Regions from separate parts of the Colwellia sp. MEBiC06753 genome, predicted to be linked through region 2. Evidence: predicted binding sites of a transcription regulator. Region 2 holds the regulator's gene; each other region holds the start of a gene.

Region 1 (10,233 bases), on a different contig from region 2:
GTTTTGGCTAAACGCCCAACAGAAATCTCATCCATTAATGGCTTTATTTGCCAACTTGCACAAAAAAATGGCTTTAACGCGCCAGCCAATGAACAGATGGTTACCTCAATTAACGCTATTGAGCGTAAGAGCCTAGAGAGTAGCATCGCTGAAAGTTAAGGCAGGTAAAAGTTAAGGCCCGCGCGAACTAGCTCTATACAATTCCAAAATTGGTAAGCATAAGCAAAGCCCTTTTATAAAAAACCAGTACCAAAAGAGCCAACAAAAAAGCCAGCAAATTGCTGGCTTTGATTTAAGCGTTATTGACCATAACTAGGTACGATAACTAGGAAAGTTAACTAAGGACGATAAACATGAACATTGTTAAAGCCATTGTCATGTAAATACAAGGCTTGTAACTTACTCATTACCCCTCTATCGCAATACAATAAATACTGCTTTGATTTATCTAAATCGCCAAACTGAGTGCCTAATTTAAAGAATGGAATATGGATCACTTCAACACCGTCTAACTCTAGCGGTTTTTCATCTTCCTCTTCAGGACTACGAATATCGACAATAACGGTGTTTGCATCAATGGCCGATAATTCTTGTACCGCGTGTACTTCTTGTTCTGTCTCTTGACCAATATCACGTATATCAAATACACGGGCATTTTCAACCACACGCTCTAATATCGAAAAGTCAAAATTTTGCTCTTCCGCTTCAATTTTTGAAAGCACTGCTTTTACCGTTGGCTTCTTCGAAATCACACCACAGTACTCAGGAATAGTTTTAGCAAAATCTTCGGTACCAATTTCACGCGCAATATCAATAATATCTTGCTTATCGTAAGCGGCTAACGGGCGTAAAATTAAAGTTTCGGTAACGCGATCAATTACATTCAAATTAGTCAGTGTCTGGCTAGAAACTTGCCCTAACGCCTCACCGGTCACTAGCGCTTGAATACCGAGTTTTTCTGCAACTTTGGCACCTGCACGCATCATCATACGCTTTAAGATCACGCCCATTTGACCATTTTCGATGTTTTCTAGGATTTCAGCGACAACTGGATCAAAATCAATCGCAATAAACTTAACGCGATGAGAGGCACCATACTTATTCCATAAATAATGGCTAACTTGTTTGACGCCCACTTCATGAGCTGTGCCACCTAAATTAAAGAAGCAATAATGCGTACGAGCACCTTTTTTAATCATTTGGTAGCTAGAAACACCAGAGTCAAAGCCACCAGACATTAACGACAGCACATCTTCTTGAGTGGCGATTGGGAAGCCACCTAAGCCTTTGTGCAGTTCTGTAACAATAAACAGCTTTTCTTTGTTAATTTCTAAACGGATGGTGACATCTGGTTTTTTCAGTTTCACTTTAGCAGAGTCAACGGCTTGATTTAGACCGCCACCAACATATTGCTCTACTTGCAGGGAACTAAAGTCGTGTTCGCCCACACGCTTTACCCGCACACAAAACGTTTTATCAACAATAGTGTCGGCATGAACCGCTAGTGTTTTTTCATAAATATTGTGCAGATCAGTAAAATCGGTTTGCTGAACTTCAATAAATGTCGCTATACCTGGAATACATTTTAGGGTGTCGATTAACGCCAGACGGTTTTGTTCGGTATTATTTTTCGTGTTAACCTCAATGCTGTCCCAGTTAACCTGCGTTGTAACCATTTCATCAACACGTCGAAGTACATTCTTAATATTCGACTCTAATATTTTGGTAAAACGCTTTCTTACAGGGCGACTTTTGATCGCAATTTCAGCCTGTAACTTGACGATAAATTTCATTAAAACTGCCTAACTAGCGGTGATGGGTAAATAAATGGCGCGCATTATACCTGAATTAAAGCTGTTCATAAAATATAAAATCCCAATAAAAAAGAGCGACTAAACGCCGCTCTTTTTTAATGGAATAAACCCTAGGGTCTGTTGAACGTTGTTTGTTTTTTCTGCAACAGGCTATTTTGATAATAGCAAAGCAGCATGAGTGAAGTTTGGTTATTCCAAATGAGCGAATGCTAATGCCGCTAGTATTAAAAATAGTCATTGCCCGAAGGGCTGAGGCAAAAATGACGTTACTCTTCGTTAAAAGCTCATCGTTGAGCTCACTAAACTTCAGAGTTTTTGCCTTGATTACCGTCATTTTATCACTCAGCATAAATTTCAAACAAAGATCAACAGACCCTACATTTAATTGCCAGAAGGTTCACTTAACGAAATTGGATCTGTGACCTTAGATTTACCCTGGTTAATCGAAATTTCAACACGTCGATTACGGCGTCGATTAAGTGCATTAGTATTGGGCACCAATGGTCTAGTATCGGCATGCCCGACAACTAACAACCTTGTTGGGTCAAAATTAGGCACTTTTACTAACTCATGGGCAATGGCTACTGCACGTTGACTCGATAAATCCCAGTTTGAACGAAACAGCTCAGAATGTATCGCTTGGTTATCAGTATTTCCTGACACCATAATTTCACCAGGAACCGTGTTAAGTAATTCGCCTATTTCACGAATTATTGGTTTAAATTTAGGTTGTAAAAATGCCGAACCTGATGGGAACGAGCCATTTTCACGAATTCTGATGGTAATTTGCTGACCCAACGCTTCAAGTTCAATGGCACCATCTTGAATTTGTTGCTCCATTTGCTCAGCAATTTTCTTCACTAGTTCATTAACTTGCTCTTGCTGAGCTTGCTCTAGTTGCTCTTGTGCCTGCTCTATTTGCTGCTGCGACATTTGGGTGTCAGTACTTTGTGACTGACCACCGCGCTCGGTACCTCGCTGCTCTTGGCGACCACCAGCCGAGGTTTCATCACCCGCTTGGAATTCCAGCATTTGCTGAGTCATTTCCATGGTTTGCTGCTGAATGACTTCAATCGGCGTTGGCTCAGGTTTACCAGGTCGAAACTCTTGAGCAATAATGCTGGTACCTTTTGGTATATCTTTAACTTCAATTTTATTTTGTACACCAAAAGCAAATTTCATCGAGCCAGCTATTTGTTTGAATTTAAGCACATCCATTTCTGAAAACGATAACAGCAATACAAAGAAACACATTAATAGCGACATCAGATCAGCAAATGTCCCCATCCATGACGGTAAACCTGGTGGTGGACATTTACACTCTGGAGGAGGATTCGCCATTGCTAACTCCTTTTACTCTTCAGTGGTATTAACAGTGCGCTTACCTTCGGCAAGGTAATTCTTCAATAAACCTTCAATCACTCGTGGATTTTGGCCGTCTTGAATACCCAGTACCGCATCGAGAATAAGTTCTTGATTAAGTTTTTCTTCTGCTAAACGTAACTTCAATTTATTGGCAATTGGAATGGCTATTACGTTGGCTAGAAAAGCACCATATAGCGTAGTTAATAGCGCAACCGCCATTGCAGGGCCAATCGCCTTAGGATCGTCCATATTTGATAACATCGCCACTAAACCGATTAAGGTACCGATCATGCCCATCGCTGGAGCGACTTCAGCAAGCGCGCCAAGCATACCAATTCCGGTTTCATGACGCTCAGTCGTTAACGCAATATCTTTTTGCAAAGTGCCACGCACCACATCGGCATCGTGACCGTCAACCAGCATATCAACCCCCTTTTGCATAAAGGCATTTGATATTTCTGCTTCTTCCAGTGCTAAAAAACCACCTTTACGCGCAGCGTCTGCCATTTCAACTGACTTTTCAATTAACTCTTCAGGCTTTTCTATTTTGAACATAAAAGCCTTGCCGATGATTTTTCCAATAGAGAAAAATTGGCCAAGGTTATAGTTTGACAGGACCACGAAAATTGAACCACAAAATACAATCAAAATAGACTGAGTATCGACAAACATTGAGATATCGCCACCTAGCACCATTGCCATTACGACGAAGCCTACAGCTCCCAATATCCCAAGTAGCGTAGCTAAATCCACAAACTGCCTCCTAAATTAGTGTCTTTAACGACTAAAACATCTTTGATAATACATTATCAATTTATTATTCGCGAATAGTAATAAAGATATTATCGCCCGTCACGTCAATAACTTAACTAAATTTCCGCATTTTCTGTTGATTGAGATTAATTGACCTTAGCTGGCTGCTCATGTACCTTTGCGCCTAATTAGCAAAACACCTAAAGATTGTTTATTCCCATGGCCAAAAAGAAAGTTGAAAATTTAAGTTTTGAAGAGGCTATTGCCGAACTAGATACCATCGTCCAACAACTTGAACAAGGTGAACTAAGTTTAGAAAGTTCGATGGAAATTTTTGAGCGTGGGCTTAAGTTAAGCCAGTTAAGCCAGCAAAAGCTGCAAAGTGCTGAGCAAAAAATTAAAATGTTAGTTCAACAAAATGGCCAACAGACCTTAGCTGACTTTGATCTAGAAGAGTAAGACTGCTGTGAGTTCATTAGCAAATTTAGCCGAATTACAAACCCGTGTTAATCAATTATTAAGTGCAAAACTCGATAGTCTAGAAGTTAACGATCAAAAGCTACTTGATGCCATGCGTTATGGCTTATTAATTGGTGGCAAACGTATGCGTCCATATCTCGCTTACCTTACGGGTGAAACCCTTGGTGCTAACATTGCCGACATAGACCCAATTGCCTGTGCACTTGAATGTATTCACGCGTATTCACTATTACACGATGATTTGCCTGCAATGGACGACGACGACTTACGTCGCGGCCAGCCAACTTGTCACAAAGCATTTGATGAAGCGACCGCAATCTTAGCTGGCGATAGCTTACAAACCTTAGCTTTTGATTTTCTGGCAAACAGCCCGCTCAGTGCAGCTATTGATGTTAAGCGCATACAACTGATCCAACAATTAGTCACTGCGTCGGGCTACGCTGGCATGTGTGGTGGACAGGCGCTAGATCTAAGCGCAACCGGAAAAACAGTAGATATTAACCAACTTGAACAATTACACCGACTAAAAACTGGCGCCTTGTTACAAGCATCTGTATTAATGGCGGCTGAATGCGCGGTTAATGTCACTGTCGAAGAAAAACGAGCGCTGGCAGATTATGCCAAATTAATTGGCCTTGCGTATCAAGTACAGGACGACATTATCGACATAACGTCTTCAGAAGAAGAATTAGGTAAACCTAAAGGTTCCGATCTTCAAGCCAACAAAAGTACCTACCCTGCTTTGCTTGGCTTAGATGGTGCAAAACAAAAAGCCGAAGACTTATATCAAGAATCACTTCAAGCTTTAGCCCGTTTGCCCTACAATACGCAGAATTTAGCTGATTTTGCGACTTTTATAGTCCACCGTACGCACTAATAATATTATGACGATAAACCTTGCTGACTACCCGTTACTATCAAAAATTGATACGCCTGATGACTTACGCCTACTTAAAAAAGAGCAATTACCTCAAGTCAGTGATGAATTAAGAGCTTACTTACTCAATTCGGTTAGTAAAAGTAGTGGTCACTTCGCTTCAGGTCTTGGCACTATTGAATTAACGGTTGCTTTGCATTACGTATATAACACCCCTGTTGATCATTTAATTTGGGATGTTGGTCACCAAGCTTATCCACATAAAATACTAACCGGCCGTCGCGATCAACTGCACACCATTAGACAAAAAGACGGGTTACACCCGTTCCCATGGCGTGAAGAAAGTGAATACGACGTGTTAAGCGTTGGCCATTCAAGTACTTCTATTTCTGCTGCGCTAGGGTTAGCCGTTGCCGCTGAAAAAAATGGCACAGGTGAAAAAGTTGTCGCCGTAATTGGCGATGGTGCCATGACTGCTGGCATGGCATTTGAAGCTTTAAACCACGCTGGCGATATTCATAAAGATATGCTCGTTATCTTAAATGATAACGAAATGTCGATATCGGAAAATGTTGGCGCACTAAATAATCACTTAGCAAAACTACTATCAGGTAGTTTCTACACTGGGTTTAGAGAAGGTAGTAAACGCTTACTTAATAATTTACCACCAATCAAAGAACTGGCTAGCCGCGCCGAAGAGCACCTTAAAGGCATGGTAGTACCGAGCACATTTTTTGAAGAGCTCGGCTTTAACTATATTGGACCAATTGACGGTCATGACGTTAACGGCTTGGTGGACACTATTCGCAATATGCGCAACCTTAAAGGCCCACAAATACTGCATATTGCCACCAAAAAAGGCAAAGGTTATGAAGCTGCCGAGCAAGATCCAATTAAATATCATGCCGTGCCAAAATTTAACCCAGCAGACACGTCACTGCCGAAAAGTCAGCCAAGCGCACCTAGCTATTCGCAAATTTTTGGCGACTGGCTATGCAAAATGGCAGAAAAAGACAGCAAACTGATGGCGATAACGCCTGCAATGCGCGAAGGCTCGGGCATGGTAGAGTTTAGCCAACGCTTTCCTGAGCAATACTTTGATGTTGCTATTGCTGAGCAACACGCTGTTACATATGCCGCAGGCTTAGCGATTGGCGGACAAAATGCCGTAGTCGCAATTTATTCAAGTTTCTTACAGCGCGGCTATGATCAACTGATCCACGATGTTGCTATTCAAAACTTACCGGTTTTATTTGCCATCGATCGCGCAGGCATTGTTGGTGCTGATGGACCTACTCACCAAGGCGCGTTTGATTTAAGCTTTATGCGCTGCATTCCAAACATGGTAATTATGACACCATCTGATGAGCGTGAGTGCCAGCTTATGTTAACCACAGGTCACTTGCATCAAGGGCCTGCAGCTGTGCGCTACCCAAGAGGCAATGGCATAGGTGTAGCGTTACCTGAATTGCACGAAACCATAGAAATAGGCAAAGGATTAGTGAAACGCCAAGGTGAAAAAATAGCGATATTAAATTTTGGCACTATGTTGGGTGAGTCAGAAAAAGCTGCAGCAGCGTTAAACGCCAGCCTGGTCGATATGCGTTTTGTTAAACCGCTGGATGAAACCTTAATTCAAGAGATGGCTGAAAGTCACGAATTGATTGTAACGATTGAAGACAACGCCATTGCAGGCGGTGCCGGTTCTGCTGTAAATGAGTTTATTCTTAGTCAAGGGCTAGCAGTAAAAGTACTCAATATTGGTTTACCTGACAGCTTTATTAAACACGGTACTCAACAAGAAATTCATCACGAACTAGGGTTAGATTACGAAGGTATTATTGGCAAAATTAATCAATTTATTGCCTTATAGTTTTTCTTTTTCCTACTAAAACTTGTCATCAGCCACTAAAAATCCTATTTGCCAATAGGGCTTTTAGTGGCTGGTTAATTATTAACGCTAAACCTTTTATTGAACGACTCTCCCCTTTGTTTTTTTGTGTGCTTTACTCCGGCATATTTATTCAGGAATGTAAGAGCGCTGTAATATTTCCTGTAACCGTCCATCTTGTCGAAACCGATTAAGGAGCTCATTAAATTTTTCAATAAATTGAGCATGTTGTTTATAGCAAACAATTGAGTCGCCTACTTTAAGCGGTGTGAACTCTTTAGAAAACGGGTACGGTTGCTCAACACTCAGTTCATCGTAAGCAAATAAAATATCGGGGTAAAAACCGAAAATATGATCAACCCTTTTTGATTGCAGCAACTTAATATTTTCTACTTCACTGCTAACTTCAAGTACCGAGCCAGCTTTATCAAGAATAGCAAGTAGCGGTTCACTAAGTGGAATGCCGCGAACATAACTGACTTTATCGGTATTATCGATATCATCGACAGAATGAGCGACTTGCTCATCAGTTAATGCGACAACTTTAACTAATGCCTGATTAAAATCATTGCTGTCAACAAGGTCTTGTTCGGTAATTGATAACGCAGAAAACTGATTTAATTCACTTGCATTAAATGACTCCATGCCAGGTGAATAACAGGCTACCTTTTTATGCATAAACTTCAATTTAGCGCGCTTCATCGGTAACGTGACAATGCGGTAATCGTTATCGAGCCCTGCCTAAACCAGTACTTGCTCAATTAATTGGTAATAAACACCTTTAGTTTTTCCATCACCTTTGAGAAATAATCCGCTAAGTTCTGCTGCGGCTATAGTGAACTTCTGCGGAGCTTGAGCTTTGGCTTGAGCTTGAGCTTGAGCTTGAGCTTGAGTAGCGCACATTAAAACTAACGCCAATAACACAATAAACGCTAATACATGCCAAAGTGCCGACAACACCGAGCTAACATAAGTTGTGGCAGTTTGACGAAATGATACAGAACCGTTAGCGAGCATAAAAATAAACAAGATATTGAAATTATTGAACTACTGTACAAATACTAACTGATATTTTGGTTCTAGCAATAATTACATGTAAAAACAAACCATGCACACAAATTGACAACAAGGTATGAACAAACATTTAACATGAGCGTTAAATAACAATTAGGTTGTCGTTATTTTAAAATACAACCGACAATGCGAAGGTTATTAATTAACTAGCGAGATATTGCTGGATACATTTGCTAGATACATTGCTAGGTATATAACTAGATAGGCAGTAAGTTCGAAAAATCACCTCAAATATACTTAAAGTTACCTTGGCTAGGCATAAGTAGCTGTATTGCCCATATAGTTAACAGCCGAAATATGCCAAGCTAAGGATAATCAAATTTTAATGTAGCGTATCAACTAAGCCACTTTAAATGCATCAATTGCTCGCTCTAACTGCTTAGCCAATTGCGCAACTTCATTACTATAATTTAACGTAACACTGGATTTTTCGCTGCTGTGCTGACTCATTTCAGACACCAGCGCAATACTTTGGTTTATGTCACCACTAAGCTGATTTTGCTGATTCGCCGCAGAGGATATATCTCCGCTCATTAAGTGCATTTTTTCAATTGCTTGGCTGATGGTTTCCAGCGTTTCTAATAACAACTCAGTATCAGTTTGACATCGTCTAGCGCCACTCTTCCCTTGCTCTATTTCAGTAACAACCGCACCGGTTTGAGACTGTAATGACTGGATCATGGTATTTATTTCTGCCGTTGATTCTTGAGTGCGGCTTGCTAGCATTCTCACTTCATCTGCAACCACAGAAAAACCTCGGCCAGCCTCCCCTGCTCGCGCAGCTTCTATTGCCGCATTAAGCGCTAATAAATTGGTTTGATCAGCAATACTTTGAATGGTTTCCAATATGCTGCTGATATTAGTGGCTTCTTGATTAAGTGTTGTAATACGATCTGCTGTTTCATCTAACAAATGACTTAAATCACTAATTTGACTGGCAGTGCTGTTGGCACGCTGCTCCAACTCGCTACTACGTGCTAATGCCTCAGTCATTTGTTGCTCGGCATCAGTTGATTTAGCCAAGACATCATCAGCATTTTGATTCAGCGCCTGAGTAATGTCGGTAACATTTGCAACGGTTTGTTGCTGAGAATCTAACGAGATTGCGACCGATTGCAGTTCTTCTTCTGAGCGTGACGCCGCGTGATTAAGCGCCGTTGAATTCTGACCAATTTCATTAATTAAGGTTTTTAGGCTAGCGACCACCGCATTGATATTACTGGATAGTTGTCCATATTCATCATTACTGTTATCAACCAAGGTTTTGGTTAAATCCCCTTTAGCAATAGAATCAAGCACTTGGTTTATGCGCGCCAGCGGCCTTAACATAGTTCTAATGGTAATAAACGCGATAAACACGCTGACAATAATTATCACAACTAAAATCACTGACGTGAGTATTTTACCGTTATCGACATTATTAAATACGTCTCGTTGAAGCTCGGTAAGGTTTTTATCAACCTGTTTAGCTAAACTATCAATACTGGCAATAACTTGATTAATTTGCGTTTCTGACTGGTTAAGGGCATTAAGCAATTGCTGTTTATTTTCCAACTGAGTCACTTTTACCGAAAAGACGCTGCCGTCACCATTTATAAGCTGTTTCGCTTGGTTATATTCACTAACAAATTGCTCTATGACGCCATCAGTATCATAATCTTCACCCAAGCGTACAAGGTAGTTTAATAGGTTTTCGACATTTGATGTTCCTTGTTCAATCAATAATTGATTGTCACCAACTTCGGCCAAGTCAGCAATAACCAGAACGCCCTTTATCGCTTCGGTTAAACTAAGTAAGTAGCCTTCTGTTTGCGCAGCAGTACCGGCAATCAGATCAACTTTTTGTTGATTATCAGGATCTTCGATATAACTTAAATCAATCAGCAATGCGCCAGCTTCATCTAAATGATTATTAAGCGCTGTATTAACCTCTTTGAGCTTAATATTGTTTTCAAGCAATTTACGTTTAAACACATACA
Region 2 (10,233 bases):
AAGGCCAAGTACCGCGCCTAATATACCAATGGTTGGGCTATAGCCGCCCATAGATTCAAATATTTTTGCCGAACGCAAACCGTGTTCGCGATAAAGTTCGATATCAAGTTCAAGTGACGAAATTAATTGTTCTGTTTCAATACCATCAGCTAAATAATTTAACGCTTTATTGGTAAACTTATCTTCAACATCAATAGCAATGTTTTCTAAGACTAAATAACCTGACTCTCGCGACTTATTCGCCCATTCAACGATATCATCAATACCTTTAACTAAATCAAATTGTGGCGGTTGGAACACCCACTTTAATAAAGACATGGCATGAGTAAACTGTGCAGTAGATGACTGCAACATAACCGCACCTACGGTGCCACCAAAAACTATGATAAATGCTGGAAGTTCGAATAAGGCGGCGATGGCACCACCTTCAATACTAAAACCTAAATAAATCGCGAAAAATGCAAGAATAAGTCCAGCTAAACTGAGCTTATCCATTGCCAATTTCCTTTATGATGGTCGCTGCAACTTCATCAAGTGGCAACGATAATTCTGAAATACCGGCAACAGCAACGGCTTGAGGCATACCATAAACAACACAACTTGCCTCATCTTGTGCCCAAATAGTAGCACCTTTATTTTTTAACATACGAGAACCTTCCCTTCCATCGGCCCCCATACCTGTCAATATAATCCCCAAAACATCACCGGAAAATACTTTAGCTGCTGAGCCAAAACTTATATCTACACTTGGTTTATAAGCAACTCTTGCTGAGTCGTCTTCTCTAACCCTAAGTTTTGAAGCATTTTCTGTACCATCAATCATCATCTGCATACCGCCCGGTGCTAAATAAGCCACACCTGACTGTAAACGATCACCATCTTTTGCTTCCTTGACAGAAATTTGACACAGCGAATCTAACCTACTGGCAAATGCTGCAGTAAATGCTGCGGGCATATGCTGAATCATAACGATAGGTAAGGGAAAATTTTTGGGTAGCTGGGTTAATATTTTTTGTAATGCAACCGGGCCTCCTGTCGAAGTACCTATTGCTAACAGTTTATATTTTTTGCCCGAACTTTTTCTAAGTTTACTAGCCCCTAGACTTGCAGATGAAGTCGAAACCTGTGGCTTTGCCAATTCAGTTCGCTTAAATAAGGGTGCTGCCGGTATACTGGTAGCTTTTGGCGTGCTTGGTCTTTTTTTAATAAAACCTCGACGAACTGAGCTACTTTTTCTTGCAAGCTCAAGTACGCGATTTCTTAGTAAGCTCCCCGCATCTTCACTGTTTTTTGCTATTTCATTAAACTTTTTCGGTAAAAAGTCTAGTGCCCCAGCATCGAGTGCTTCAAAAGTTGCTTTAGCACCTTCATGGGTTAGGGAGGAAAACATTAAAATTGCGGTTGGCGTATTTTCCATAATCGCTTTAACCGCTTCAATGCCATTGAGCACTGGCATTTCAATATCCATAGTAATGACATCAGGACGTAACTCAGCTGCTTTCTCAACTGCTTCCTTGCCGTTTACCGCGACATCAATTACTTCAATGTTTGAGTCTTGGTTTAAGATGTCACTGACTCTGCGTCTAAAAAAGCTAGAGTCATCGACGACCAATACTTTATAAGCCATTTACTGTCTCTTAAGTTGGCGTAAAGTTACTTACGTAATTTTCTATATACGTCAGATTTTTTGGCGTAAAACTTCAACATACTTGGTACATCTAGGATAAGCGCTATACCGCCATCACTGGTAATCGTTGCCCCAGCCATGCCTGGCGTACCATGTAATAGTCGATCAAGTGGCTTAATAACGACTTCTTCTTGTCCAATCAAGCTATCTACAACAAAGCCCACTTGTTGGCTACCAAGCTGTACTATCACGACATGACCTTTATCGCGTGGCGCTTGACCACCACCTTTGAGTAGCCATTGATCCAGATAGAATAGTGGAATGGCTTTTTCACGAACAATTATTGTTAGCTGACCATCAACAACATTTGTGTTGGTAAGGTCTAAATGGAATATTTCGTTAACGCCAGCTAATGGCAAGGCAAATATTTGTTCGCCAACTACCACCATTAAGGTCGGTAAGATTGCTAGCGTTAATGGCACCTTAATTTCAAGCACCGTTCCAACACCTAATTCAGAGTCGATATTAACCGTACCATTTAGTTGGGTAATTTTCGTTTTAACAACGTCCATCCCGACACCACGACCGGAAACTTCTGAAATTTCAGTTTTGGTTGAAAAACCTGGCGCAAATATTAAGTTAAATGCTTCTTTTTCAGGCATTCTTGCTGCAGCTTCGGCATCTAAAACACCGCGGTCTATTGCAATACTCTTTAATTTTTCAGCATTCATACCGGCACCATCATCACGAATGGTTAACAGGATATGATCACCTTCTTGTGATGCTGATAGCACCACAGTACCTTCTCTGGGCTTACCATTTGCTTGGCGAACATCTGGTTCTTCAATACCGTGATCCACCGAGTTTCTAACCAAGTGAACCAGTGGATCGGCCAATGCTTCTACTAAGTTTTTATCGAGATCGGTTTCTTCACCTTCTAGTATTAACTTAATTTCTTTGTTCAAGCTTCTTGCTAAGTCGCGAACTACTCGAGGGAAACGACCAAACACTTTCTTGATTGGTTGCATGCGAGTTTTCATGACTGCCCCTTGAAGGTCGGTAGTTACCGCATCTAGGTTAGTAATGGCTTTACTTAGTTCTTCATCTTCTTTTGTTAGACCAAGGCTGGTTAATCGGTTACGTACAAGTACGAGTTCACCAACCATGTTCATAATTTGATCTAGGCGTTTAGTATCAACACGAACCGTAGTTTCAGCTTGAGGAGCAGACTGAGCAGCCGGCTTTTTATCTTTAGCTGGCGCTTTTGCTGGTGCCGCAGCTGCGGGTTTTGCAGCTGGCTGTGATGAAGGTGTTGGTTTAGCTTCTGGTTTAGCGACAGGTTCCGGTGACATCGGTTTATTTGCTGCAGGTGTTGGCGTTGTACTTTTTGACGGCGCTTTTCCTTTACCATGCAATTCATCTAGAAGCGCTTCAAATTCATTATCATCAATTTCATCAGAAGCGGTTGAGCTGGCACTATTGGCTGTAGTTGATGAGAAAGCCCCTTGGCCATGCAGTTCATCTAAAAGTGACTCAAATTCATCATCGGTAATTTCATCACTATTTGATGCTTCACTGCCTGTGTTTACTTCACTAGGGCCCTTATTGGCGCCATGGAGCTCGTCTAGCAGCGCTTCAAATTCATCTTCTGTCATCTCTTCTGAGTCACCATCACTCGACTCACTGATAACTTCTGGTTCGGGTTCTGGCTCGGGCTCCGGAGTTGATGCACTAGCACTCTCAGCGCCTTCAGGTACACTTAACCTGTGTAACTCAGCCAGCAACTCTGGTGGTGCAGGGTCTGCTTGTTCACGGTTTTGTACCGCTGCAAACATGACATTGATTTCATCAAGTGCTTGTAAGATAACATCCATTAACTCTGGTGTTACCGAACGCTGGCCATTTCTTAAAATATCAAAAACATTCTCAGCACCATGACAACAGTCAACCAATTCGGTTAATGACAAAAAGCCAGCGCCGCCTTTGACGGTATGGAAACCTCTAAAGATTGCATTTAATAAATCGGCATTATCAGGATCGTTCTCTAACTCGACTAATTGTTCAGACAAGGCTTCTAAGATTTCACCCGCCTCAATCAAAAAATCCTGTAGAATTTCTTCATCCGCTTCAAAGGACATGCACCAAACTCCTGCTAAAACCCTAAACTCGACAATAAGTCATCAACATCATCTTGGTTGGCAACCACATCATCGCGTTCTTCAGTATTGACAATTGGCCCTTCTACTAGATTTTCACCAGTTTTCAGGGTTGCTTTTTGTTTTTGTTCATTTTCCGACAAGCCAAACGCTGTCAGCATATTAATTAAGCTATCTTCAACTTCGATAACAAGATCAATAACTTTGCGAATAACCTGCCCAGTTAAATCTTGGAAATCTTGCGCCATTAATACATCCGTCATTAACGCATGCATATGCTCAGTTTCTGTTGAAGTAGTTTTCAGTAATTTATCAATATCAATGCATAATTCCTTAAACTCACCAAGCTTAAGGTCATTGTGCATTAACTTATTCCAAAGCGGGTCTACCGCCTTAACTTGTTGCTGGATAGTATCGACAACCGGAAATATTGACTCTACCGCGTCCATTGTTTTATTAGCCGCATCTTCGGTGCGAGTAATTACATAAGTTAGACGTTCTTTTGCGTCAGGAATATCAGCGTTTGCCAAATCATTAATTCTAGAATCCAATTGAAAATTCATCATAGAATCATGTAATTGACGTGTAAGCTTCCCTATTTCTGCAAATAGTTCTGAATTTATAGGGCTTTGAATTTCTGAAAGCAGCTTATCAGCTTCACTTTGCTGTTCATTTTCCAGAAACTCAACCAATTGCTTGGCTTGCTCTAACGTGATATTTCCGCCAGATACTTTAGTCATACCATTCCCTCGCGAGCAGAGTGCTTACCCTAATCGTTCAAAAATTTTATCTAGCTTTTCTTTCAACGTTGCAGCAGTGAAAGGCTTAACGATGTAACCATTTACCCCTGCTTGCGCAGCCATAACGATTTGTTCTTTCTTCGCTTCTGCTGTAATTAACAATACCGGAATATGTGCTAACTTTTCATCTGCGCGAATGGCTTTTAATAAATCGATACCTTGCATGCCTGGCATGTTCCAGTCAGTCACCACAAAGTCAAAGTCACCACCTTGAAGCATAGGTAAGGCTGTACTACCGTCATCAGCTTCTTGAATATTAGTAAAGCCTAAATCGCGTAATAAGTTTTTAACAATTCGTCTCATTGTTGAAAAGTCATCAACAACTAGCACTTTCATATTTTTATCCAAGGCACCCTCCGGTGAATTATCTTAATAAGTTTACAAACTATTTTACTTAACTTTGCCAAGATTGCATACGAGCTTTTAAACGATGCATAGCTTGACTGTGTATTTGACTGACTCTAGACTCACTAACGTCTAAAACTTCACCAATTTCTTTCAAATTAAGCTCTTCGTCATAATAGAGTGACAGTACTAAAGCTTCTCGCTCAGGTAAAGTCGAAATACACTCTGACAGTCTTTTTTTAAATGTAACTTGTTCAATTGTATGATACGGGTCATCGCTTTCATAGCCGTCTTCATATGTGATGACATCATCACTAACGCCTAAGTCTTCGATACCGATGATTTTACCCGAACTGACATCGTTTAGGATATGATGGTATTCATTTAATGAAATATCAAGTTTTTCAGCTACTTCTGCATCGGTAACATCTCTGCCATATTTAGCTTCTAATGCCTTGATTGCATCACTGATCATTCGACTATTTTTATGAACCGAGCGTGGGGTCCAGTCACCTTTTCGAATTTCATCCAGCATAGCACCGCGAATACGAATGCCTGCAAAGGTTTCAAAACTGGCGCCTTTAGCGTTATCAAAATTGCTAGCAGCTTCTAGCAATCCTATCATGCCCGACTGAATCAGGTCATCAACAATGACACTTGCCGGTAATCGTGACAAAAGATGGTAAGCGATACGCTTAACAAGAACCGTATATTCTTGTATTAACGTCGACTTATCTTGATAGCTAGTATAAGCATTGGCTTTAACCACTTAAGCTCCGTACCCAGTTATTTATCTAGAAGTTGCTCGATAAAAAATTCTAAATGGCCTGATGGCACATTAGGTATTGGCCACTGGTTAACTTTGGTTGCTAACTCAGTGAACGCTTTAGCCGCTGGAGATTCAGGGAACGCTTCTACAATGGCCTGTTGTTTACGAACTGATTTTCGAATGTTTTCATCAAACGGCACAATAGCCACTAGCTCAATTGCCACATCTAGAAAACGATCGGTTACTTTGGTTAGTTTAGCAAATAATTGCTGTCCTTCTTTGATGCTACGCACCATATTGGCAACTACTTTAAATTTAAATACGCCATGGTCACGGCTTAACAATTTCATCAATGCGTAACAATCGGTAATAGAAGTAGGTTCATCACACACCACTAACATAACGTTTTGCGCTGCACGAGAAAAGCTTAATACCATGTCAGAAATGCCGGCGGCAGTATCAACAATCAACACATCAAAGTCGGTTTGCATATCACTAAAAGCGCGAATCAAGCCGGCATGCTCTGATGGCGTTAAATCAACCATAGATTGAGTACCAGAAGTAGCAGGAATAATTTTAATCCCACATGGTCCTTCAATAATAATGTCATCTAATTCGCAATCGCCACTGAGCACATGAGAAATATTCTTTTGAACACGTAAGCCCAGCATTACGTCGACATTAGCAAGACCTAAGTCGGCATCTAAAACCAGTACTTTCTTTCCTTGTTTAGCTAGCGCTATAGCGGTATTTAACGAAACGTTCGTTTTACCTACCCCACCTTTGCCGCCAGAAACTGCGATTACTTTGACTTGTTTTAAATCTTGCATTTTTCTTAAGCCGCTCGCTTGGTCTATCATCTACAACTTCTCATGGTTAACCAAAAGCAGCCGATGCTATTGGTTGTTTATTAGCAACAAAATTGAATTTCATTGCTGATTTGTTTGCTATTTTCTCTGCAAGACTAACCAATTTTTCAGCATTTGCAACTTTAATATCTTCCGGTACGCGTTGACCGTCTGTTAGATAACCAATTGGCAATGCATTTTGAATTGAAGTAGAGATAATTTCGCCCATACTTAGCCCTTCATCCAGCTTAGTAAAGATACATCCACACAATGGCACTTTCTTAAAGCGCTCGACATTTTCTTGCATTACAGCTTGTTGAGTATTAGCGGCTAATACTAAATAATTGCGAATGCGTAGGCGAGAATTTGACACTAATGCCGATAAGTTTTCAGCAAGGCGCATATCTCGTTGTCCCATGCCTGCGGTATCAATTAATACTAATTTTTTGTTGCTGTATTGTTGTAGCAGTGCTTCTAATACTTGGGCATCTTTCGCTAGCTTGACCGAGCAACCAATAATTTTGCCGTAGGTCTCGAGTTGCTCAAACCCACCGATGCGGTAAGTATCAGTTGATATTAACAACAACTCATCTGCCCCATGAATTTGGGCAAAGCGTGCAGCAAGCTTGGCCAATGTTGTCGTTTTCCCTACTCCAGTAGGGCCGACAAGCGACACAACACCACCACGGTGAATAATATCATTATTGGTCGTGTTAATTTGACTAGTTAACAACTGCAACGCACTGTTCCAGCTTTGCTCATCGGATAAATGATTGGGGACAAAACCCGCTACTTGATCGGCTAACTGCTCATTAATTCCCATCGCAACTAGCTTATCAATTAGCATTGCGCGGCTTGGGTCTTTTTGCGCCATATCTTGCCACATCAAACCAGATACCTGATGTTCTAGCAATTGGCGAATAGAGGCCATTTCCGCTTTCATTTGATTAAAATCATCCATGCTGACGACACTACTATTGCCAGAAATATTTGCTTTTGTGGTATTACCAGCAAATGTCTGATGGGCAGAGGTTTGGTTGGCGAAACTTGGGCTGGCAAATTCATCACCATTATTAGCTACTTGCTCACTATGTTGAGTATATTGCTCTTGCTGACCTTGGTTTTGCTGTCCTTGATTTTGCTGTACAAGCCGATCCGTGAATTGTTTTAACTGCTGTTCTAAATCCATAGCGTTGCTATTGTTAGCTGCCTGGTTAGCAGCTGACTGAGTACCATTAGTATTAGTTGTTGCACCATTTTGCTGTTGAACATTTCTTGCTAATAGCGCTGATAGACTGTCTGCTGGCGAGGTATGCTGTTCATTAGCTTCTTCATTAACGCTACCTTGCACACTATCGTTTGTCCTTGCGTTTGCAACTTGGGATGAAATTGAAGAAGCGGGTGGTTGCGACAGTTGTACAACATCATCGGCCAAATCATTATTTGACTTAACTTGAGGCGCTGACACAGGAGCTGAACTGGCACTATTGTCTTGCGCCGCCATAATTTCAACACCTTCCGGGATTTTCTTATTAGACATGATTACTGCATCTACACCTAACTCTTCTTTAATTTGAGCTAGTGCTGTTTTCATATCTCTTGCAACATAACGTTTAATTTTCACTGATAACCCCTTAATTCAGCTACTCAGGACCCGCCTGAAGGAAACTAGTTTAAATCCTACTAACTGACATTTTTAGCTCAAAGTATTCGCCTATTGGCCTATCGCACTAACAATTCTAATTTGTTTATCATCTGGGATTTCTTGATAAGAGATAACTCTTAACCCCGGAATCGTGTATTTAACAAATTTAGCTAATACTGTTCTTAAAATGCCTGATGTCAGTAAAATTGGTGTATCGCCGGCTAATTCTTGCTGTTGCGCCCCATCGTTTAGCGATTTTTGTAAGCGCTCTGCTAAACCTGGTTCAATGCCTGCGCCGTCGTCACCTGCCATTTGCATAGACTGATGCAACATCTGTTCCAACTCAGGAGCCAAAGTTATGACGGGCACTTCGCTAGCGGCGCCAACGAGGTCTTGAATGATAAATTTACGTAAGGTTATTCTGACTGCGGCAGTTAATACTTCAGCATCCTGGCTCTTTGGCCCGTACTCAACTAACGTTTGAACAATGCTGCGCATATCACGAACTGCGACACCTTCATTCATTAAGTTTTGTAATACTTTCACAACAGTACCCAACGACAAGGTATCAGGAATTAAACCTTCAACCAATTTCGGATAATTCTTCGCCAGTCTATCTAATAGGTTTTGTACTTCTTCATGACCGATTAACTGAGCGGCATTATTAGTTAATATCTGACTTAAGTGAGTCGCTAATACCGTTGCAGCATCTACTACGGTATAACCGAGTGACTGCGCTTGCTCCCGCTGGTTCTGTTTGATCCAGACAGCATCTAAGCCAAATGCCGGATCTTTAGTAGGAATACCATCAAGCGCGCCAAAAACTTGACCTGGATTAATTGCCAGTTCATGGTCGTGGCGAATTTCGGCTTCTCCAATAGCCACTCCCATTAATGAAATTTGGTAAGTATTTGGCTCTAGGTCTAAGTTATCGCGAATATGTACTGCTGGAACTAAAAAGCCAAACTCCTGCGATAATTTTTTACGCACACCTTTGATTCGATTAAGCAGTTCACCACCTTGAGCTTTATCAACCAGTGGAATTAAGCGATAACCTATTTCTAAACCAATAACGTCAACATGATTGACATCATCCCAACTTAAATCTTTTATTTCCTCTTCTTTTTGTTGAGTTTGTACATGTTGCTCCTGCGCTTCACGCTCAGTTTCTTCAGCTTTTTTCGCTTTTAATTTATCACCGAAAAACGCCACCGCACCGATAGCAAATGCAAAAAACAAGAACGCCAAATGTGGCATACCTGGGACAATACCCATAACGAACATCACGGCTGCGGCAATATATAAAGAGCGAGACTGACCAAGTTGCGCACTTACTTGCTCGCCCATGTCTTGAGATGTATTTTGACGAGTTACCACAATAGCAGTCGCTACAGAAAGCAATAAGCCCGGGATTTGAGCAACTAAGCCATCACCTATGGTTAACAAGGTATAAATTTCAACTGCCGAGTTAAAATCTAGGTCGTGCTGCACCATCCCAATGACTAAACCACCGACAATATTAATAAATAAAATTAAAATACCGGCAATCGCGTCACCTTTAACAAATTTACTGGCACCATCCATCGAACCATAAAAATCAGCTTCACTGGTAATTTCGATACGACGCTCACGCGCCTGATCTTGAGTGATAAAACCGGCATTTAAATCGGCATCAATTGCCATTTGCTTACCCGGCATTGCATCTAAGGTAAAGCGCGCGGTTACTTCAGAAATACGGCCAGCACCTTTGGTCACCACCACAAAGTTAATAATAATTAGTATTAGAAACACCACTAAACCAACGGCGTAGTTACCACCGATGACAACCGAACCGAAGGCTTCAATAACCGCACCGGCGGCATCAGGCCCTTCATGGCCTTCTAATAAAACCACTCGGGTACTGGCAACGTTTAATGACAAACGTAAGATCGTAGCAATCAGCAATACGGATGGAAATGCGCCAAACTCTAGCGGTTTTAGGGTATAGACAGTAATTAACAAGACCAAAAGCGACAGTGCAATATTGAATGAGAACAACACATC
Region 3 (10,233 bases), on a different contig from region 2:
TTTGTTTCGTTTTAACCAATTCTTGTTTAAGACTTTGAAATTCACTAAAGCGTGCTAAAGCGGTATCTAAAATTGAGCGCACTCGTTCGATATTAACTCCACCAGCAATATATGCACTTACGCCTGACTTTACAGATTGCTTGATTACTTCAGAGTCACCTTGTTGGGAAAACATTACCACAGGTTTTGGATTAGCATCAGAAATCACACTTAAACTGTCGAGAATATCGCGACTTGGCGATTCAATGTCGATGATTATAATATCTGGCTGCAGCGCTTCTACTTGCTTGAGTAAAGACATGCCTGTAGTGGCAACATGTTTAATACAATATTGGGAGCTATCTAATGCTTCTATTAAGGCTTGTGCTTTTAGTTTATTGTTTTCTATAAGCAACACGCTTAATTCAGTTTGATAATGGCGTTCCATGTGTTCATTACAGCGGTTTAACATCAGGTAGTTAATGTATCTAAATCAAGTAACATACCAACAATAAAACCAATTTAAAAACAATGTGTTACTTAAATCAATAACGTTGAATTTAAATACAATGCGCTATATCAACGCATTGTTGCCTTATTTTGGTGAAACAAAATGCCCATAAGATAAAGCCCGCTTATAGCGGGCTTTATCACTTAACAATATCTGATATCAACTTAGCTAACTTAACTAAAATTCACACGTTTTCTAAATAATGCTATTACAGCAACGATGGATAGCCAAAACATACTGCCGCCAGAAGAGCTAGAGCTTTTGTCGGGGGTTGGGCTAGGAGTTGGTGTTGGCGTCGGATCGGGAGTATCTACTTTTGGGGTAAATTGAATATTACGCAAATAACCTTTATCTTCCCCTTCTGATGCCGCAGGATCTTTATAATAAATCCAGGTTAAATAGTTTTCTTCGCCAGTCAGGTTTAATGATATTGAAGTAAATTCAACCTCACCTGAAATAAAGCTATATTGTTCACCGTTAATATATAAATAAAGCGCATCATACGGGTCTTCTGGTGCATCAACATTTTCTTCTGATGAAACAGACCACTCGAAACTGATCTCACCTTCACCGTTAATTACCGCCATAACAATACTTTGTTGTTCATGGGTGATATTACCGCTTTCAATATCGCCCGTTACCGATGTTTGCCATGGTTTATTACCGCCACTGAACCAAGTAACATCGCTATTACTCATTAAGGCATTTTCAATTACAGCTGATGAACTAATCGCATTAGCGACTAATCGGCTCTGACTGGCAGCAATATTGCCGTTTAGACTCGATATTTGTAATGTCGCTTCACTTTGTCCTGCAGCACTACTTAAAAAGTTTATCGCTAACTCACAGCTATCACCAGCGGCTAATTGTTGGCATAGATTTGAGCTATCGCTGGTGATGGAGAATTCATCATCGCCGGTAATTTGAAAACTTAATTGCGCATCTTCCAACGTATTATTGGTTAGTGTTACAGTAAATTCTTGCGTGCTACTTACTGGCACTACATGTAAATCAATTAACTGATCAACAGCAATACCTTGAGTGATCGATTGAATCCATAGTTGAAATTCAGAAATGCGGGCAAATACACCAGGATAGCCTTTCGCTGCGCAGCCATACCCCCAACTAACAACACCAACCTGTTGCCAACCTTCATTGGTATTAATTACAAGTGGACCACCACTATCACCCTGACATGAGCTTTTGCCGCCAGCGGCTACATCGGCACAAATCATGCGCTCTGTAATACCTGTGTTTTCAGTGTTGGTACCACTACCGAATAAGGAATTAGCTAACACAGTTTTACAACGTTGGTTGGTCATTAACTGCAATTCAACTTGATGCAATACATCTGGATATGAACCAGTGGGTCCTTCGCCAGGTTCATACCCAACGCGACCTCCCCAACCCATGACAATTGCTGGGTCTGCATTAGCTGCAGCGGCATCGACCGTTGCTTTCGTTGCCAAACTGATAGCTGGCGTATCTACGGCAGTCACTAATTCTATTAGCGCCATATCATAATCAAGCGAGATATTATCAAAGTCAGGATGCATATATGCCCGCTTAACGGCAATTGCATTTTCGGCGCCATCGCTTAAGTCATATTCCCCTACATTCACCTTCAATTGTGATAAATTGGCTTCATCTAAACAGTGGGCAGCTGTTAGCACCCATTTATCACCAATAAATGTTGCCCCACAAAACGAGTCTTGGGCAATAATCGGCAGAACTTCCACTGACACCTCAGCTATCTTCCCTAAATAACTTGACAACAGTTGTTGGCCAACTTGCTGAGTGACAGCAATAACAGGTATGGTTCCAGAAAATTCATCGCCCAATGTGCCATTTATCTGGCCTTGTTCATTGTTGTAAATTATTGCACCAACACCACCACCAGTTTGACAGTTTTCAGCTTTTACCGAGAAGTTAATTTCGCCACGCTCGATCAAGCAAACTTTATTTTGTGCACCGGAGCAGACATTATCACCAATACCACAATCAACTAGTTCTCCAGTTACATTTCCTGTTGGCGTATAGTTAAACCCCGCTGAATCGAAACTATCATTGCCAAAACGCAAGTCAGTATCTATTTGTTCATTGGTATAAACTAATGCCGACATCCACGGCCAATCGCCACTAGTTGCTGGTTGGCCTCCAACAATTTTCGGCTGAATAACGGGATTGATTTCTTTTGCATTCAAATGAAAACTACTCAAAGTCATCGCCGTAACTGCGATTAAACCCAAATTTTTCATTGATTATTCCCTACATAATAAACTGCCAACACATTAATGCATTCTACAACAGGATTAAAGTGCCAAGGTGCTTAGAACAGGTATTTATTCAAATCACGAGGTTTAAACAAATTAGTTGAATTTTTAAATTGTGTAAATTTTCTTCACAAAGTGCTTGATTTATTAAATTTATCAATATACTGTACATCCATACAGTATTGATAAGGGTTAAATATGAACGTTTACAACATTAAGAGCAATTCCAATAAAATCAATAGATTAGAAAGCATTGAATTAAATGATTACCAATTACGCCAATGGCTAGATAAACAAACAGTAGAAAATACTGATGATATCCAACGTGCCATTATTAACTTAAGCCACCGCTACCAAGAAAGTAATAAATGGGTGTTGGTGATAAGTTCAGATAAGCATACTCAGCAGCTTATCCATGACAATCCGCTATCTAAAGGCGCGAAAATGCTTTGGGTACATGCTAATAAAGTAAATGTAGAACAGGCTAATATTGAAAAAACGTTATTGAAAGGAAACTGTGCAGCTTTAGTACTTTGTAATGCACAATTAGATGCGCAACAAATCAATCATATTGAGCAGTGTGCTGCATTAGGAAAAACCCATTGTGTTTTATTAAATCAAACAAAAAAGTTACACTAACAGCCGTATTAAATCCAAAGTGAATATCAAAAAATGAAATGCCCATGTTGCTCAAATATTGCGTTAGAGATGTGTTGTTTACCAATTATAGAGCAACAACAGCATGCACACTCCCCGGAAGCGTTAATGCGCTCAAGGTTTACGGCTTATGCATTAAATAAAGCAGAATATATTTTGGCCACCTATCATAGTAGTCAACAATCAGCTCATTCATTGGCAGACATTCAAGCTTGGGCAGAAGAAAATCAATGGATTGAATTAATCATTCATCAAGCCAATTCAAATTCAACTCCTGCCACCATTGAGTTTTCTGCATTTTATTTAAACAACCACCAGCTTATTGAAATGCGAGAACGTTCAAATTTTACTCAAGAAAAGAATCAATGGCGCTACGTCGACGGTACTATTATTACCCACGAAAAAATCACTAGTCTAACCAGTAATGATCCTTGCCCTTGCCATAGCGGTAAAAAGTATAAAAAGTGTTGTGGTAACAATCGCTAATGTACAAAATATTTTAGTTGTCTGAGTTCTAAAGCCGACAACTATTATTGAATTAGTTTTGGTAACGCCCTAGCTAATTAAAGATTAAAAAGTGTAGTAAATTGTTGAGATTGGCGTTACTTGGCTACTAATTAGCTTTTACTTGCCTTTTAATGGTTCAAGCGCATGCTTAAATGCTTGATCAAACACCGTTGTTAAATCACTGGCAATAAATTGTACATGAGCCTGATAAAATCGTGGATCTGAGTATAACTCGATCAGGCGATGATTAATTTGCTTAATTAGTAATAATGACGCTGGTGATTTTTTACACGCTAAGTGTCCGGTAATATATTGGTCAACACCAATCAACGGCAATGCATGCAACGGCAAATTTTGCGCATACTGATTGTGGTTGAATGACATCACACTTTGATATTCCAACCAGACATCAATACGGTTGGTCAATAACATTTTAGCCATTTGCGATTCATTTTCTTTACCCGATTTAACAAATTTATTTTTAGCCGGAATCGCGGCAATTTCGTTATCAATAAATTCTCCGTAAGAGCGATCGCGATCTACCCCCAAAATTAGATTATGTTTGGTAACGAAGTTGCCAATATCAATGGGCTTACCATCATCTATTGCTAACCGTTTATAAGCTCCGGGACTAAAATAAGCTTTTAAACCTAAAAAGATAGTTTGCGGGTAGGAAAAATAAAGTACAGATTCACGTTCTGGGTTTTTCACGACGTTGCGAATACAGACATTGGCTTCGCTTTCTAATGCTTTTAAGCTTCTAGCTACACCTGCATGTACTTGGCTAAATTGAATGCCTTGAAGAGATTCCTTAATAAGGTCAAAAATAATTGACTCAGTAGATAACCCTTCTTCTTCAGCGGAAGATTGATATAAGGTAAATAAAGTGCTGCCATCGCTTAACTGAGCATTAACTTTTACCGCTACTAATAATATCAATAACGACCAAGACTTCATTATCAACGTGCTCCGTTTGAAAATAAATTCAACTTTTTTCATTAGAGCGTGTTGAACTCAACTCGTCAATAAGTATTTGGATTAGTTAATAAATTTAAATGTTTTAATGAAATTTATTACTACAAATTAGTAACGCGTAATCAATTTTTATTAAAATGATGGCATAGATGCAACGGCTTAATTGGAACTGACAATAATTTATGCAACCAGTGGTGTGTTTTGCGCTACTTGATTTGAAACTAAGCCGTCATGAATTGCTTTAAGCCATTCATTAGCATTCATTGGTTGGCGCTCTGTTTGCTGCGCACCAGTTTCTGCTCGGTATTGACAATGAATGCTGGTGTTGGCCATTACATTGCTATCGATGTGGGTTTTATCATTTCTAAATGACAATGGTTTAGGCGTAAGCGCGTCATTTAACTTAATGGCTGTCATTAAACCAGAAGCAATTTGTTCTGCCTGATTAAATTGATCGATGTCTTTTAGTTCATTTAATGCAAGCGCTTGAGGATGTGGTAAATCAAATAAGCGTCGTAGTTTTGCATCATCAACAGTGATTTCATCGTCTACAGTTTTAGGAAGTTGAAACTGACTGTGGGCAGATACATCGTCTGTTAGCATTGCCAGTAACAATGAAAAATCCGCCCGTCGCGCTTGATGAATGCTTGTATTAAGCGACTCATCAAGTTGCAATTCATGGCTCAGTAATTGACTTTCTCTAACTGGACTTTTATTTAACAAGGAATTACGCCGATAATTTACTACTTACAATTTAGTTATCGGCAAAAAGTTAGTTGGCTTTACGGTTATTTTTAAATTTTTTATCTTCTGTTTTTACGCTAGCTACCTACGCTAGTTTTTTAATCAACCTTTGCTAGCGGCAGCATTAACACAAAACAGGCGCCCCCCAGTTTACTATCTCGAATAAAAATTTCTCCGTTATGCCAATTTACTATACGTTTGACAATCGCTAACCCTAGGCCAAAGCCTCCGGTTTCTTTATTACGACTTTGTTCTCCACGCGAGAAAGCATCAAAAATTGTTTCTTTTAATTCATCTGCAATGCCATTGCCATTATCTTCTATAGAAATTTCGCAATATTGGCGATTAGACGTTAAGGTAATTTCAACTTTCCCACCACCGTATTTAATGGCGTTAGTAATTAAGTTACTAATAGCGCGTTCTAAGTAGCGACGATCACCTACAATGTTTACGGGATCTTCTGGTAAGTTAGTTTTTAGGGATAAACCAACCTGCTCAAATAAGCCAACCTGATGAGTAATCAAGGCATTGGCATTCTGGGTTTTAGTGTCTAAATCTGGGGTATCACTATCAAGCGTCGCATATTCAAGTAACTCATTAACTAAGGCTTCTAATTCTCGAATATCACCATTGACTTGGTTAAGGTACTTTTCACGCTTTTGTTCATCTTTGACGCTAGATAACATTTGCAAAGCGAATTTACTACGTGCCATTGGCGTACGTAACTCATGTGACACCGCGTTAGTTAATTCCTTGTGAGCCTCAATTAAGCGCTTGATTCTGTCCGCCATACCATTGAAACCAGATACTAGGCTTGATACCAATGCTGAACGCGCTTCTGGTACCCTAACGTTAAAGTCACCTTTACCAAACTTATCGGTAGCGCTGCGTAACCTATCGAGATCGCGAGCTATTGGCCATAACCAACATAAAATAATTAAAGCAAGCAGCATTAATAACACCACCCGAACAGCAGCCTCAACACGAGGGCGTGTCGGTAATTTAGTTGGCCCTAAAATTACTTTTGCTTTGGCACTATCGAATATATGGTGGATTTCTACCGCATCATCGTCGTAGTGAATATATGTATTACCTTCAACTAATACTTCGTTACCATAATGCGAGACTGAATAGGTGTGTTTATCTTCATTAACTAATATTAAAGGAATGTCGTAACGCTTCGCTGCGCTGGCAACAATCTCCTGCCACTGGTCTTGAGGTTGACGTTCTACGTAATCCTCAATCGCCTGTAACATCACTTTATACCCTGTATAAGACTCAACATCCTCTTGAAGGTATCCTCGCCAAAATTCATCAACTAGCCAAGACGCAAAAATAAATAATAAGATAATAAAGAAATATAAACTAAGAAATGAGCGGCTGACTTTAATGATGGATTTCATAGGAGACCAGTTATTAGAATAGCGACAGGAATAAAAATCGGCTAAGTGCTTAATTTAGTTTAGCAAACTTAGCCGATAATGTGCTGAGTTACGTGTACTGAGTTAAATGTGCTGAGTTAATTACAATTATTCCCAAGCATCTGGCACAAATAAATAGCCTTGCCCCCAAATCGTTTTGATACGAAATGGCGTATCATTACTATCGTGCAGCTTTTTTCTAAGCCTAGAAATTCTAACATCAACACTTCGGTCTAAACCGTCATATTCTCGACCCACGACCGCTTTGTAGATGTAATCGCGATTTTGTACTTCACCTGCACGACTAGCCAATAACCACAGTAAATCAAATTCTTGGCTGGTCAATTCAATGTTTTCGTCCTTTAACGTCACTTGTCGTGACCCACGCTTAATCATTAACTGGCCTATAGCTAGCTCTGACTTTTCAGCGGAAGATTTAGGTAAATCACCACGACGTAGTAATGCATTAACCCGAGCTAATAACACTCTTGGCTCGACTGGCTTGATAACATAATCATCAGCGCCAATCTCTAAACCAAGTACTTGATCAAAATCAGTCCCCTTGGCGGTTAGCATCAAAATTGGCCCTTTAAATGTTGGTCTTAAATCTCGACAAATCGCGAAACCATCTTTCCCTGGTAGCATAACGTCTAAAATAATTAAATCAGGGGTAAAGCTATCTACGCGCTTTGCTACTGTATCGCCACGAAACTCTTGTTTGACATGGAAACCTTCCGCCGACAAAAAATCACAAACCAATTCCGATAATTGGCGATCATCTTCTACCAATAAGATTTTTTTAACGGATGACTTATTTTCTGACATTTCTCACTCCAATCATAAAACAGTTTTTCATTTAAACTGTGACAATTAACTTCACGTTAAACCGAGTAAAGTCACAAAGATTTTACTTTGCCTTACAAAGTGATATTTGCTGTAATGGCGCGCGATTTTCGTAAATTTGCTTTTCGATTACCTTTCGATGGTTAGCTTAGTTAAGTTACAAAAATATAACAACTGTTACTACAAGCTGTTACGCGAAATTAACACTCTGTTACAAATAGCAGATTCATCCATTTAAATATTTACGGTTCCCCCATCATGCATATTGCCCAAGCAAGAAAGTCACTGTCCGCAGCTATGATAGTGGTGCTGCTTAGTTGTATTGGCATGGCACTGCCATATCCAATTTTAGCGCCGATGTTTATTAATGAAATTAACCCTTTAACTACATTTGCTTCGCTAAATCCGAAATTATTATTAGGTTTTGTTCTGGCTGCATACCCTTTAGGAGTACTTATTGGTAGTTCGGTAATTGGTGCTGCGTCAGATCATTGGGGACGCAAAACAAGCTTATCCATTTCTTTATTCATCAGTGCTTTAGGTTATTGGGGCTCGGCTTGGTCAATTATCAATGAACAATATTTAGTGTTTGTGCTAACCCGATTTATTACCGGCATCTGTGAAGGCAATATTAGTATTGCCAAAGCCATTGCCGCAGATTTATCACCAACATTGGATAAAACCAGAACCTTTAGCTTAATTAATGCCACCGGTTATGCTGGTTGGTTAATTGGTCCACTTGCTGGCGGGCTATTACAGCCATTTGGCTTAGCCATAGTATTCTATATTGCTGCAATTATTACTGTGATCTCGATTATCCTGGTTACGTTATTACTTCCCTCACAAAAGCTGCCACCACAAAGGCAACTATCAAGCAAGCAACCTAAACAACAATTTCGACATTTATTTAAACAAGGCAATTCGTTTGCTTTATTAAAGCAGCCGGCAATCCGTCAGTTATTTATCATCTATTTTTTAGCGACGCTTGGGCTAAATGCGTTTTATGAATTTTACCCACTATTACTTGCAGAAAAATACCAATTTACCAGCCCAGATATTGGCTTTATTACCGCGGTACTCACTATTTGTATGATAATAACCAGCGTATTCGGAGTTACCCAAGTTAAATTGATGATCGGGATTAATAAAGGCGCTTTAGTCGGACTATCATTACTTAGCGTAAGTTTGTTAGTGCACAACTTATTTAGCGCTAATTTATTGTGGGTTTTCTACGGAGTGATTGGCGTAACCATCGCGCTGTACAATGGCTTTGTTCCGGTTTATATCTCTGATCGTTTTAATAATATCGGGCAAGGACAACTGATGGGATTACTAACAGCTACATTCTCGCTGTCGAATGTTGTTATGGCTATTTTAGGCAGCTTAATTGCGTTAATTGATACCTACGGCGCCATTATTTTTGGCGGTCTATTAGTGTTATTAAGTACTTTAGCGTTTAAACAAGTTTTAAATTCATCACCAAGCGATGATAAACTAACGCCCGAACTGTCCCCTATCTCAAGCGAGCAAGAACAATAAATGAAAATTATCTCTTTTAATATAAATGGCTTAAGAGCTAGATTGCATCAGTTACAAGCACTGATCACTAAACACCAACCAGATATTATTGGCTTACAAGAAATCAAAGTGCACGATGAAGCATTCCCGCTTGCCGATGTAGAAGCAATGGGTTATCAAGTATATTTCCATGGTCAGAAAGCCCATTATGGTGTTGCCATGTTATGTAAACAGCCTGCTGATAAAGTAATGAAAGGCTTCCCTACTGATAATGAAGATGCCCAACGCCGTATGATTATGATGGAAACAACCAATGCCAATGGCGAAAAAGTGACAGTACTCAATGGCTATTTTCCTCAAGGCGATAATATTGCTCACGAAACAAAGTTCCCGTATAAACGCCAGTTCTATAAAGATTTAATGCAATATTTAAATGATCATCACCAGCCTGATGAAAATATTGTGATCATGGGCGATATCAATATCTCACCAATTGATTTAGACATAGGTATTGGTGAAGTTAACCGCAAACGCTGGTTAAAAACTGGTAAGTGTAGTTTCCAACCGGAAGAGCGTGAATGGTTAGCTACACTAATGAACTGGGGCTTTAAAGATACTTTTAGAGAATTACACCCAGATTTACCTGAAAAATATTCGTGGTTTGATTATCGCTCGCGTGGCTTTGATGATAATCGCGGTCTAAGAATTGATGTCGTCTTAGCGACGGAATCGATGGCAACTAAATGTATTGAGTCTGACATTGATTACGAGCTTCGCGCCATAGAAAAACCGTCTGATCATGCAC

Evidence for each region. The regulator FliA, encoded in region 2, starts transcription of late flagellar genes. The targets are predictions, from matches to a motif close to CTAAAGNTNNNNNNNNNNNNGCCGATA.
Region 1: a site for FliA is predicted at 4,023-4,049, ahead of pomA (flagellar motor protein PomA). Genes of this name have one in related genera too.
Region 3: a site for FliA is predicted at 5,662-5,688, ahead of ACOB82_RS03225 (VC2046/SO_2500 family protein). Genes of this name have one in related genera too.

The regions. Positions count from the first base shown of each region.
Region 1 is NZ_JBQMTM010000005.1:157,209-167,441, reverse strand. It holds gene ACOB82_RS06280 (ketopantoate reductase family protein) at 1-159, shown strand, start outside; gene thiI (tRNA uracil 4-sulfurtransferase ThiI) at 339-1,793, opposite strand; gene ACOB82_RS06270 (hypothetical protein) at 1,849-2,148, opposite strand; gene ACOB82_RS06265 (flagellar motor protein MotB) at 2,196-3,155, opposite strand; gene pomA (flagellar motor protein PomA) at 3,168-3,932, opposite strand; gene ACOB82_RS06255 (exodeoxyribonuclease VII small subunit) at 4,152-4,391, shown strand; gene ispA ((2E,6E)-farnesyl diphosphate synthase) at 4,399-5,289, shown strand; gene dxs (1-deoxy-D-xylulose-5-phosphate synthase) at 5,297-7,162, shown strand; gene ACOB82_RS06240 (hypothetical protein) at 7,310-7,858, opposite strand; gene ACOB82_RS06235 (hypothetical protein) at 7,922-8,197, opposite strand; gene ACOB82_RS06230 (methyl-accepting chemotaxis protein) at 8,594-10,233, opposite strand, start outside.
Region 2 is NZ_JBQMTM010000013.1:37,444-47,676, forward strand. It holds gene ACOB82_RS11200 (flagellar motor protein) at 1-495, opposite strand, end outside; gene ACOB82_RS11205 (protein-glutamate methylesterase/protein-glutamine glutaminase) at 488-1,627, opposite strand; gene ACOB82_RS11210 (chemotaxis protein CheA) at 1,654-3,765, opposite strand; gene ACOB82_RS11215 (protein phosphatase CheZ) at 3,780-4,523, opposite strand; gene cheY (chemotaxis response regulator CheY) at 4,548-4,931, opposite strand; gene ACOB82_RS11225 (RNA polymerase sigma factor FliA) at 4,978-5,697, opposite strand; gene ACOB82_RS11230 (MinD/ParA family protein) at 5,715-6,557, opposite strand; gene flhF (flagellar biosynthesis protein FlhF) at 6,574-8,169, opposite strand; gene flhA (flagellar biosynthesis protein FlhA) at 8,260-10,233, opposite strand, start outside.
Region 3 is NZ_JBQMTM010000003.1:11,132-21,364, reverse strand. It holds gene ACOB82_RS03250 (ANTAR domain-containing response regulator) at 1-427, opposite strand, end outside; gene ACOB82_RS03245 (trypsin-like serine protease) at 664-2,748, opposite strand; gene ACOB82_RS03240 (hypothetical protein) at 2,962-3,402, shown strand; gene ACOB82_RS03235 (YchJ family protein) at 3,436-3,906, shown strand; gene ACOB82_RS03230 (hypothetical protein) at 4,045-4,884, opposite strand; gene ACOB82_RS03225 (VC2046/SO_2500 family protein) at 5,083-5,625, opposite strand; gene ACOB82_RS03220 (HAMP domain-containing sensor histidine kinase) at 5,745-7,049, opposite strand; gene ACOB82_RS03215 (winged helix-turn-helix domain-containing protein) at 7,176-7,892, opposite strand; gene ACOB82_RS03210 (MFS transporter) at 8,169-9,449, shown strand; gene xthA (exodeoxyribonuclease III) at 9,450-10,233, shown strand, end outside; gene rlmA (23S rRNA (guanine(745)-N(1))-methyltransferase) at 10,228-10,233, shown strand, end outside.